2 regions of the Alteromonas sp. AWJ4_197 genome follow, and region 1 is predicted to be linked to the other one. Evidence: riboswitches for the same ligand, from Rfam matches in the RefSeq annotation. Region 1 holds a riboswitch; the other holds the start of a gene.
The links. Region 1 has a riboswitch for thiamine pyrophosphate ahead of thiC (phosphomethylpyrimidine synthase ThiC). Riboswitches for the same ligand answer to the same signal wherever they lie in the genome.
Positions count from the first base shown of each region.

Region 2: linked by a shared signal. The riboswitch ahead of ACXAGC_RS12880 (TonB-dependent receptor) and the one ahead of thiC (phosphomethylpyrimidine synthase ThiC) in region 1 are both predicted to bind thiamine pyrophosphate.

Region 1 is NZ_JBSWWW010000003.1:176,524-181,659, forward strand. It holds gene ACXAGC_RS07390 (FecR family protein) at 1-941, shown strand, start outside; gene feoB (ferrous iron transporter B) at 1,019-2,833, opposite strand; gene ACXAGC_RS07400 (FeoA family protein) at 2,878-3,111, opposite strand; TPP riboswitch at 3,313-3,426, shown strand; gene thiC (phosphomethylpyrimidine synthase ThiC) at 3,522-5,136, shown strand, end outside.
Region 2 is NZ_JBSWWW010000005.1:265,406-270,541, forward strand. It holds gene ACXAGC_RS12865 (acyl-CoA thioesterase) at 1-137, shown strand, start outside; gene ACXAGC_RS12870 (helix-turn-helix domain-containing protein) at 197-1,981, opposite strand; cyclic di-GMP riboswitch class I at 2,169-2,250, shown strand; gene ACXAGC_RS12875 (hypothetical protein) at 2,296-2,976, shown strand; TPP riboswitch at 3,100-3,202, shown strand; gene ACXAGC_RS12880 (TonB-dependent receptor) at 3,260-5,136, shown strand, end outside.

The DNA of each region.
Region 1 (5,136 bases):
AGTTATCCGTCGACAAATTACTCGCTCAGGTAGAATCAGCAGCGGGCAGTAAGGTGACTCCTATCACTCAACATCAGAACCTGACCAGTAATAATTCGGATCACGAAACGTCCGGACGCCCCCGGAAAACCCGCTGGCTTCCGGTTGCTGCCTGTCTGCTGGCTGGTGCTATTTTCGCTTATCAGATGCTGCCGGTTGAAAGCGCCGGCGAAACGCCTGTCGCGCAAAATCAGCCTGTACAATACAAAACATCACTGGGCGAGCAAAGAAGCATCACGCTGGAAGATGGCTCGATTATCTACCTGAACACGCTGACTGCTGTAGATATTAACTATACGCAGAAATACAGAAACATCGTCCTGCATCAGGGAGAAGCAATTTTCAAAGTTGCACATAATCCTCAAAAGCCCTTCAGGGTCTGGGTTAACGACACAATGTTTCAGGCGCTGGGCACCGAATTTAACGTCCGCAGTGAACCCGGAAGTGTTGCATTGACAGTGCTTACCGGAGAAGTCGCACTGGCAAGAGAAGCGAAAAAAGAACAACTGATTCCGTTTCGCTCCACCGGCATCAAGCTGACTGACTTTACTGCACCGGACTTAACTAAAGACAGGCCTCTGCTGGTGACTGTGGGACAAAAAGCTGTGCTTCAGGACAATGGTAATATTCATACAGAAGCATCGGTGGATGTAGCCAGAGAGACGTCCTGGAAATCCAGAGAAATGATTTTCCGGAACGACCGTTTAGATAACGTAGTTCGCGAATTTAATCGCTATAATGCATTGCAGGTCACCATCGCCTCTGCGGACTTATCAGGTATGTCTGTAACCGGTGTATTTGAAACCAATGACCCGATGTCTCTGCTGAATTTTTTAGAAAGTTCAGGCAAAGCAAGAATCGAAAAAACAGATATAAACAAAGTTACGGTGTATGACCGTTAACGGTTGGTGTAAACAGCACCTCATCAAGTTCCCCGCTCTTTGGTTAGCACACTTAATAACGTGCTGTTTACCCGTTATCAGTACAACATATTCACCAGTACGGCGATAACATAGGCCAGGATACCGTATCCGACGTACAGGCCCCATGCGAGCTTATTACTGCCGGTTTCACCTTTCAGCATGGCAACGGTTGCCACACATTGCAGCGCCACAACGTAGAACAGCACCAGGCCAAGGCCGGCGCCGGTTGTCAGTCCGTCAGCCTGAATACGTTCGGCCAGACCATTCACATTGTCTTCAGCGTCATCCATACCGAACAATGTACCCAGCGCACCGACGAATACTTCACGGGCGAGAAACGACATCAGTATTGCCACGCCGTAACGCCAGTCCAGACCCATCGGCTCGAATACAGGCTGGATAACATGGCCGATTTGCCCGAGCCAGCTGTTTTCAAGAGTAGAACCCATTGGGAAATAACCCAGGATCCAGATCCCCACCGACACCACGAAAATAATCGGTGCAGCGCGGCGGACAAACTGCAACCCGCTGTCGATAACACGGAAGGTTAATGGCTTCCAGTGTGGTAAACGGTAAGTGGGTAATTCAAGAATGAACGGCATGTCTGACTCTTCCAGATCTCCCGGTAAGAAGCGCGACAGAAACTGGCTGACAATCAGGGCCGTAATAATACCGAAGAAATACAGGCCGAAGAAGGCAGCCCCCTGAAGACCAAAAATGCCCAGGAAAGTACCGTCTTCCGGCACCAGTACCGCAACCAGCAAGGCATAAACCGGCAAACGGGCTGAACAGGACATCAGCGGGATGGTCAGCATGGTGATAAGGCGCTTGTGCGGCGACTCGATAGTACGGGCCGCCATGATGGCAGGAATGGCGCAGGCATGACCCGAAAGATAAGGAATAAAACTTCTGCCTGATAAACCCACTGCGCTCAACGGGCGGTGACACATCAGCGCCGCGCGGGCAAGATAACCGCTGTCTTCCAGCAAGCCGATAATGAAGGTCAGTACCATAATTTGCGGTACGAACACCAGGAAAGAGCCTAAGCCGCCGAATATGGCGTCGTTAAAAAAGTCGGTAACAATACCTTCTGGCGTAATGGCACTGACACCTTCAGCAACGCTGCCGATCAGCGTTTCCACGCCGTCCATCAGGGGGGCTGCGAGGGTAAAAATACTCTGGAAGAGTACGAACATGACGCCGAGGAATACCAGAGAGCCGGTCCAGCTGTTTAACAGGAAGCGGTCGAAGCTGTTCTGATTTTTCAGCACAACATCCAGTTGCAGGCCGTACTTTGAAGCCAGTGCCTGACTCTGGTTTACCGCGGACTCCCCTTCTGCCAGGGATGTCGTCGGGACATGACCTGACGGCGCTCTGGCAACAGACAGCATGGTCTGCTTAAATTCGTGTAACCCGTCCAGGGTTCTTGCCGACAGTGCCATTACCGGACTACCCAATTCTTTACTCAGCGTCTCTGTGTCGATATCTTCGCCGATCCTGCGGACTTCGTCGATGAAGTTGAGGGCAAAGAGTACAGCTTTATTGTTGGCTTTTGCCAGTTTCTGCACCTGCAGCCCCAGCACTAAACTGCGCTCTAAACGGGTGGCATCAAGTACACAAACCACAAGAGAGGTATCGTCACGTTCTACCGATGCGGTGATTTCTTTAATTGCGATTTCTTCATCACGGCTCAGGCCACGAAGCGTATAAGTGCCGGGCAAGTCCACCACTTCAAAATCCTGACATTGACCCCGTTTAACTTCCACGGTAACACCGGGATAATTAGCGACTTTTTGTCGCAGACCGGTTAATTGATTGAATAAAAGACTCTTACCGGAATTGGGCTTTCCGACCATTAAAATGCGTTGCATGAAAAAGAGGTATCCTGTTACTGGCGACAGCGGAAAAGTGAGCGTTAGTTACGCACTTCAACTTCGATTTGTGCGGCGAGATTTTCTTCGATAGCAAACACACTGCCACCCAGTTGCATCACGATTGGCCCACCCAGCGGGCCTTTTCTGACACACTGAATATCTCTGCCAACTTGAATGCCCATTTCAGAAAGCCGCTCTTTCACATTCTCAGCCAGGTCTGAATTAACCGAGCTGATTAACGCCTGCTGTTTGGTAGTAAGTTCCCACAACGTCATAGGATGTCTCTGTAGTAAGTGCTGTTTGCCTATTCTTTACCGAACAGCAAAATCCGGTGCTCCGGACCTGAAAATCTGTTGGAAGAGTACAAGAAAGTGGAGATATGAACCAGATACTTTCTGCGTTGCAACGTTGAAAGCCCCAACTCTGTCGTTAAGACAAAGCTTGTTTTCTTTTCTAATCCATGATTATAGTAAAAACAGAACTTGTCGGAGTGCTTCGTCTTTCACATGAAAGCAAGCTGAGACCGCATTGCGGGATCCGTAGAACCTGATCAGGCTAATACCTGCGAAGGGAACAAGCAGCAACACCGTTCCACCATCACAACAGACGACCGTCTGTTTGCCGGTGTTGCCCCTTGTGTACTCACTCCTGACAAGCATTTATCACCCGAAAAGGAACAAATGCTATGTCAACACGACGCGAGAAACGCCAGCAGGCACAAACATTTATACAATCACTGAAAGGTGAAGCTTTTCCTAATTCTTTCCGCCAGTACGAGGAAGGATCTGTCCCGTCCATTCGTGTGCCCATGCGGATGATTGCCCAGTCTCCTACCCGCATCAGCGAACAGGAAGAAGAAATCAATCCGGATATTCCCGTATACGACGCCTCCGGTGTATTTGGCGACCCGGCCTGTGAAGTCGATGTGACCAGAGGCATTCCGCATTGCCGCGCTGAGTGGATTAACGCACGAAGCGATACGCAAGCCATTGCCGCATCTGAATCATCCTATACGCAGGCGCGGGATGCAGACATCACCTCAGAATCTATTCGTTTTCAGGCGAAAAATACCATCCGTAAAGCCGCTGCCGGCAAGGTAGTAACGCAATTGCACTATGCCCGCCTGGGCATAGTGACGCCGGAGATGGAATACATCGCGATCCGCGAAAATATGGGTCGCGCTGCGATCAAAAATGAACTGTTGAACCAGCAGCACAAAGGAGAAGCCTTCGGCGCAAACATACCACCGGAAATCACCGGCGAGTTCGTGCGCCGTGAAGTCGCAGAAGGCCGGGCGATTATTCCGGCCAACATCAACCACCCTGAAGCTGAGCCGATGATTATCGGACGAAACTTCCTGGTCAAAGTGAATGCCAACATCGGTAATTCCGCGGTGACCTCGTCCATTGAAGAGGAAGTGGAAAAGCTGGTCTGGGCCACACGCTGGGGCGCAGACACCATCATGGACTTATCCACCGGCCGCAATATTCACGAAACCCGTGAATGGCTGCTGCGTAACAGCCCGGTGCCCATTGGCACAGTGCCCATTTATCAGGCGCTGGAAAAGGTCAATGGCGTCGCTGAAGATCTCGACTGGCCGGTTTTTCGTGACACCCTGATTGAACAGGCAGAGCAAGGGGTGGATTATTTTACTATCCATGCCGGCGTGCGCTTACCCTTTGTACCGTTAACCGCTAAGCGCGTTACGGGTATCGTGTCCCGTGGTGGTGCCATTATGGCGAAATGGTGTTTGTATCATCATCAGGAAAGTTTTCTGTATGAACATTTCCGCGAAATCTGTGAAATCTGCGCTCAATATGACGTAAGCCTGTCACTGGGTGACGGTCTGCGCCCCGGTTCCGTTGCAGACGCCAACGATGAAGCACAATTTGCCGAGCTGCGCACCTTAGGCGAACTCACAGCTATCGCGTGGGAATATGACGTTCAGGTGATGATAGAAGGTCCGGGCCACGTGCCTATGCACCTGATCAAAGAGAACATGGATGAGCAGTTATCTCATTGTCATGGCGCACCGTTTTACACCCTTGGTCCGCTGACAACGGATATCGCCCCGGGGTATGACCATTTCACGTCCGGGATCGGCGCAGCACTGATTGGCTGGTATGGCTGTGCCATGCTTTGCTACGTCACCCCCAAAGAGCATCTTGGCCTGCCGGATAAAGAAGATGTGAAGCAGGGCCTGATTACTTACAAAATTGCCGCCCACGCAGCAGACCTGGCAAAAGGTCACCCCGGCGCACAAATACGCGACAATGCCATGTCGAAAGCCCGCTTTGAGT
Region 2 (5,136 bases), on a different contig from region 1:
TATGTCTCGCTGATGATATTGTTTTTGTAACTCTCGATCCGGATTCCCGTACTCCGACGCCCCATGGTAAAACGATGGAGATATTGAAAGCACAAACAGAGGCTGAAATCCGCAGCCTGAATCTGAATGCAGAATAAACGGTTAAAGCCGCCTGCTCACAAGTTCTGATGCGGGTAAGCGGCACTGATCATTGATCTCAGGCCGCTGAAATCCGCCAGCTCGTCACGATCTCTTCCAGCATCTCACTTTGCACCTTAGTCAGCGTATCCTGACTGTATTCAGGTGTTTCCTGTGAATTCAACAGATTAAATGCAATAGTATGACACAATGTGATCTGACCCGTCAGGTTGTCAGAATTTCCATTTTCGTCGTTGCTGCACAGTTTCCACAATTGCTGATTCACTGCACTGTTAAAACCCCATCTCAGTAACATTAACGATGTTGCACCATACAGGCAAACGCCGTATTCATCATTGATACGGTTAAGGAAAACGTCAAATGAAGCACTTTCGTCCCAGTGAGTGACTGCGCCGTCGGAAAACAGACATTCGTCGTGAAAAATTAGAAACAGGGATAATGTGCCAAACAGTAAAAGCTGTTTGACCTGCTCAGTTTGGTCCTCGTTTAAGCGGTTAAAACCGAACAGGCGCTGAAAGATAGTCAGGCTCAGCAGCATCGCATCAGTGAGCAGGTTAACTTTATCAAACCGGCATTGAGAGGTTAGCAACTGCTGCGCTGCGAAAATTACGGCAAGATTCCGGATATTGCCGAGCCCGAGATTCCGGCCGATTGCCTGTTCAAGATTTTTGGGTACAGAGCCATAAACCGCTCTGCTGGCCTTGCTCATAACGTGGGCCTGAAAAATCGGATCTTTTTCAATCAGGGAGATCACATCCGCCAGCGTCATTGTTTCGCAGTCCATATTCAGCAGAGACTGAATTGAATTGGGCAGGGGAGGCAGGTTCTCCACCACATTAATGAGATTACCGTTACCTTTTTGAAAACGCAGGCGGTTGCCAAGCTGGCGTAGCTGTCCTGCACTGATCCCGGCATGTTCCTTAAAACTGCGCTCAAAGGATCGGCGGTCAGAGAAGCCAAGGCGGGCGGCGGTGTCTTCCGTTTTTTCGCCACTGAGTAACCGGTGACATGACTGGTCATGAATGTACTCTTTGAGTAATGCGCTGAAGGAAATTGACTCTTGCCTTAACTGGCGACGAAAAGCGGACTCCGTCTGACCGAGTTGCGTCGCTACCCATTCCGAACGGATCCGTGCCGGGCTCGGGGCTTTGAGAAATGCTTCTTTAACCTGCTGTTTTAACGGCAAATCATTGCTGGTGTCGAGGTTTCCCGCCAGCATTTTTTTAATCGACTGAGAATAGTAAAACGACGCCTGTGTACGCCACTTACTATTAAAAACCAGGCTTACAACGACTCCCTCATGTCTGATATCTCCGCTGCTGACTGGCTTTAACAGGCTTACCAGATGTTCGCCGGATGGCGGTAAGGTGACCGTGGTGAAGTCGAATTTTCTGCCGGCGAGGTGACGACACAAAGCGAGGAGAAAATAGCAGCGGAATTCAGTAAGAACAGGGTGTGATGACGGCTGAAACCGGAGACAGGTTTCATTTCCGTCAGTTTTTACGGTCAATGCTGCACTGTTGCCCAGAATATAGTGGTAGTGTTTCCCCAGTACATGGAGTGCGTCATCAATATGCTTACTGGCCGTGAGATACACCACCAGATTACTCATTTTGTTGAAATCAAGATAGCCAATCAGGGAGCGGCCAATTGTCTCATATTCACTGGCAGGACAAAGAGAGTGAAGAATAGACGCCAGCCCGTCATCGTCCATTTTCTCATTTTCTATTTGTGTGACGCTTTCGAGCATCGTTGTGTCATATTCGTTATCAAGTCCGTTATCCCTTCTCAGACTCAATAAAGCGCGGATGACTGCCGACCAGAAAAAACCGTGATACTGCACGTTTGCTCCCTATACCGGATCCCTTCAGTCAAGGATATAAGAATTACCTGTGGCTTGACAGAAAAAGGGTGAATTTTGTGTTGGTACAAATTTGTACCGGATTTCGTTCAGAAGTGTCCTGTTTTACTTGCGGGCCTCTCCCTATCATTACAACCGTCGACTCATTGGTGGAAACGTCACTTCCACAGAGTAGATTTGCCAAACCTGTCGTGAGGCAGGGACGGAAAGCCACGGGTCTTATACCGCCATAAGACAGCCGGGTTGCAGTGAAGTTGTTTAACTATTTTCAGGCACACACTGCTCAAGGAACATAAATGAAATTTAGCATCAAAACTGCAGCCCTGCTAACCGGCTTCTGTGCGGCATTCACGGCTAACGCCAACATTATCAGCAGCTACGATATTGACTTCGCAGCCCAGACTTTGACTGCACATCAACAAAGCGGCACGTCTAACTACGGAACATGGACAAATAATGGCAGCGTACTGAACCTGCGCGAAAACAGCTGGTTCACACTAAATCTGGATGATGCTTTCGGGATCCAGAGCCTGGATTTAGACAATTCTGCTTCAGATATTTTGTTGTCATTTGAATTTCGTATGACGCCGGGCAACAACAATACTAATGCAAACCCTTACTCTGAGATTGGCGGGATCTGGCTGGCAGATTTCTCTGCCGGTGAACAGAATAACGATGCCAGCCGCACGTTTGCTCTGGGTGGCACACAGAATTTCGGTCTGGATGACTTTACTTATACCAGCGAACCAGCCTGGGAGACCTTCTCTATTACTCTGGATGATTACATGTCAGGACTTATTACCGACATCGTATTCATTAACGATTGTGATGCAGCCAGCGGTTGCGGAGATATGAAGGTTCGCTTCCGGAATGCCTCTATTACAGAAGTCAGTGAGCCAACCGCCATGTCACTGATCCTTCTGGGAATAGGGTTTATGGGATGGCGCACAAGACGCCAGAATCAGAAGGTCGCCTGACCTTCATTGCCCGCCACGTCACATCGCGGGCTTTTTTATTGCTTTTTCGGGGCTGCCGGCAACTTGACTAAGTCACTGAAGTTGTTAGACTGCCCTCGCTTAATTTGCGGACTCCGTAATAAGCATTAGGCCAAGGGGTGCCGTCTTTACGGCTGAGATCCATTCCATGGGAACCCTTAAACCTGATCCGGATAATACCGGCGTAGGGATGGTGATAAAAGCAATCTGAAAACCTCAATACCTGCCGTAAAGCCGGATCTTTTTGATGATTAAAGAGATCCTAATGAAAAAAAACGCAATCCTTCTCGCACTACTTGCACTGCCTGCTTTTGCTGATGACACAGCAGACATCGAACGTATTACCGTCAGCGGTGATTTCCGCACAGCGACTCTCGATCAACTCAGTGCCAGCGCTTCTGTGTTATCAGGCAACCGCCTGGACAGCCGTCAGGCTACCTATATTGACAACGTATTAAGTATTGCGCCGAATGTGAATTTTGCGGCCGGAGCATCCCGCGGACGTTTTATTCAGATCCGGGGGATTGGTGAGCGCAGCCAGTTTGCTGAACCGATTAATCCTTCAGTCAGTTTCCTGGTCGACGATTTTGATTTCTCCGGTCTTGCTGCAGCAGGTGTACTTTTTGATACACAGCAGGTAGAAGTTTACCGGGGACCGCAGGCGACAGTCTTCGGAACCGGTGCCCTGGCTGGTGCGGTTAAGATTGTCAGCAATGCCCCCTCAGAAGAGAGTGACAGTCATTTTGAATTGTCTGTGGGAAACACATCTTTCTTCCGCGCTGAAGGTGCCCATGGCGGACAAGCGTCTGATTCTCTGGCCTGGCGTGCAGCATTTGTGCACAACAGCAGTGACGGTTTTATTGAAAATGACTTTTTGGGTGCCGACGATACCAACGGGATTCATGAGAATGCAGTAAGGCTGGGCACACTGTGGGATGTGACTGACAAAACATCCGTTGCGGTGGATTTACGCTGGTACGATATCAATAACGGTTACGATGCTTTCTCACTGGATAACAACCGTCACACATTGTCTGATGAACCCGGCTTTGATGAGCAGGAAACTAAAGCGGTCAGTGCACATATCAATCATGAAACTGCCGGAGGTTTGCTGGAAATCATTGCGACTATGGCCGGTCATGATATCGCTTACGGCTACGACGAAGACTGGACCTACACCGGTTTCCACCCCTGGGGCTATACGTCCTTTGATGCATATTACCGGGATGTTTCCCAACAATCTGCCGAGGTGCGTTTTACTTCTGCAGAAGATAAAAAAATCTTCAATGACACTACGACCTGGGTTATCGGCGGCCGCATCAATCAGAGTGAACAGGATCTACTGCGTCAGTATACTTATGCTGACGGCGACTTTATCAGTACTTTCGAACCGCAGACAACAGCGGTTTACGGTCAGCTTGATACACAGCTGACTCCGTCTTTATTGCTGACGTCCGCGCTGCGTGTTGAAAATTATGCCTATGATTATGCTGATAATGCGCAGGTTGTGTACGACGATGACACGACCATGACCGGCGGCAAACTTGCACTGACCTGGGATATGGGAGGGGACTACCTGTATGCCAGCGTATCCAGAGGCTACAAAGGTGCCGGCATTAACTATGATGAGCAGGTTAGCCGCGAGCGCCGCTTCTTTGATGCGGAATACAACTGGAACTATGAGGCAGGCTACAAAGGCAAATTGTTTGTTCCTGAATTGACAGCCCGCGCAGCAGTTTTCTTCATGGAAAGGGAAGATACCCAAATCAGCGATTTTGATGTTCAGGAACGTGAAGACGGTTCTGCCGCCTTTATCGATATTACGGCGAATGCCGATGTGGGCACAAATAAAGGGGCAGAACTGGAGCTTTCCTGGCAGGCAACGTCGTCCTGGACAGTGCAGGCCAGCGCCGGTTACCTCAGTGCCACCTTTGAAGGTTACGAGACAGCCGACGGTGAATATGTCAGTAAGCAGCGTCAGGCTCAGGCACCCAGATATACAGCGAACCTGTTCAGTGAGTTGTGGCTGACTGATTCTCTGGTATGGCGCGCTGATATGGACTTTAAAGACGAATACCGCTTCTCTGATGGCCATGATGAAACAGCGCCGGCCACAACGTTGTACAACACAGATATCACCTG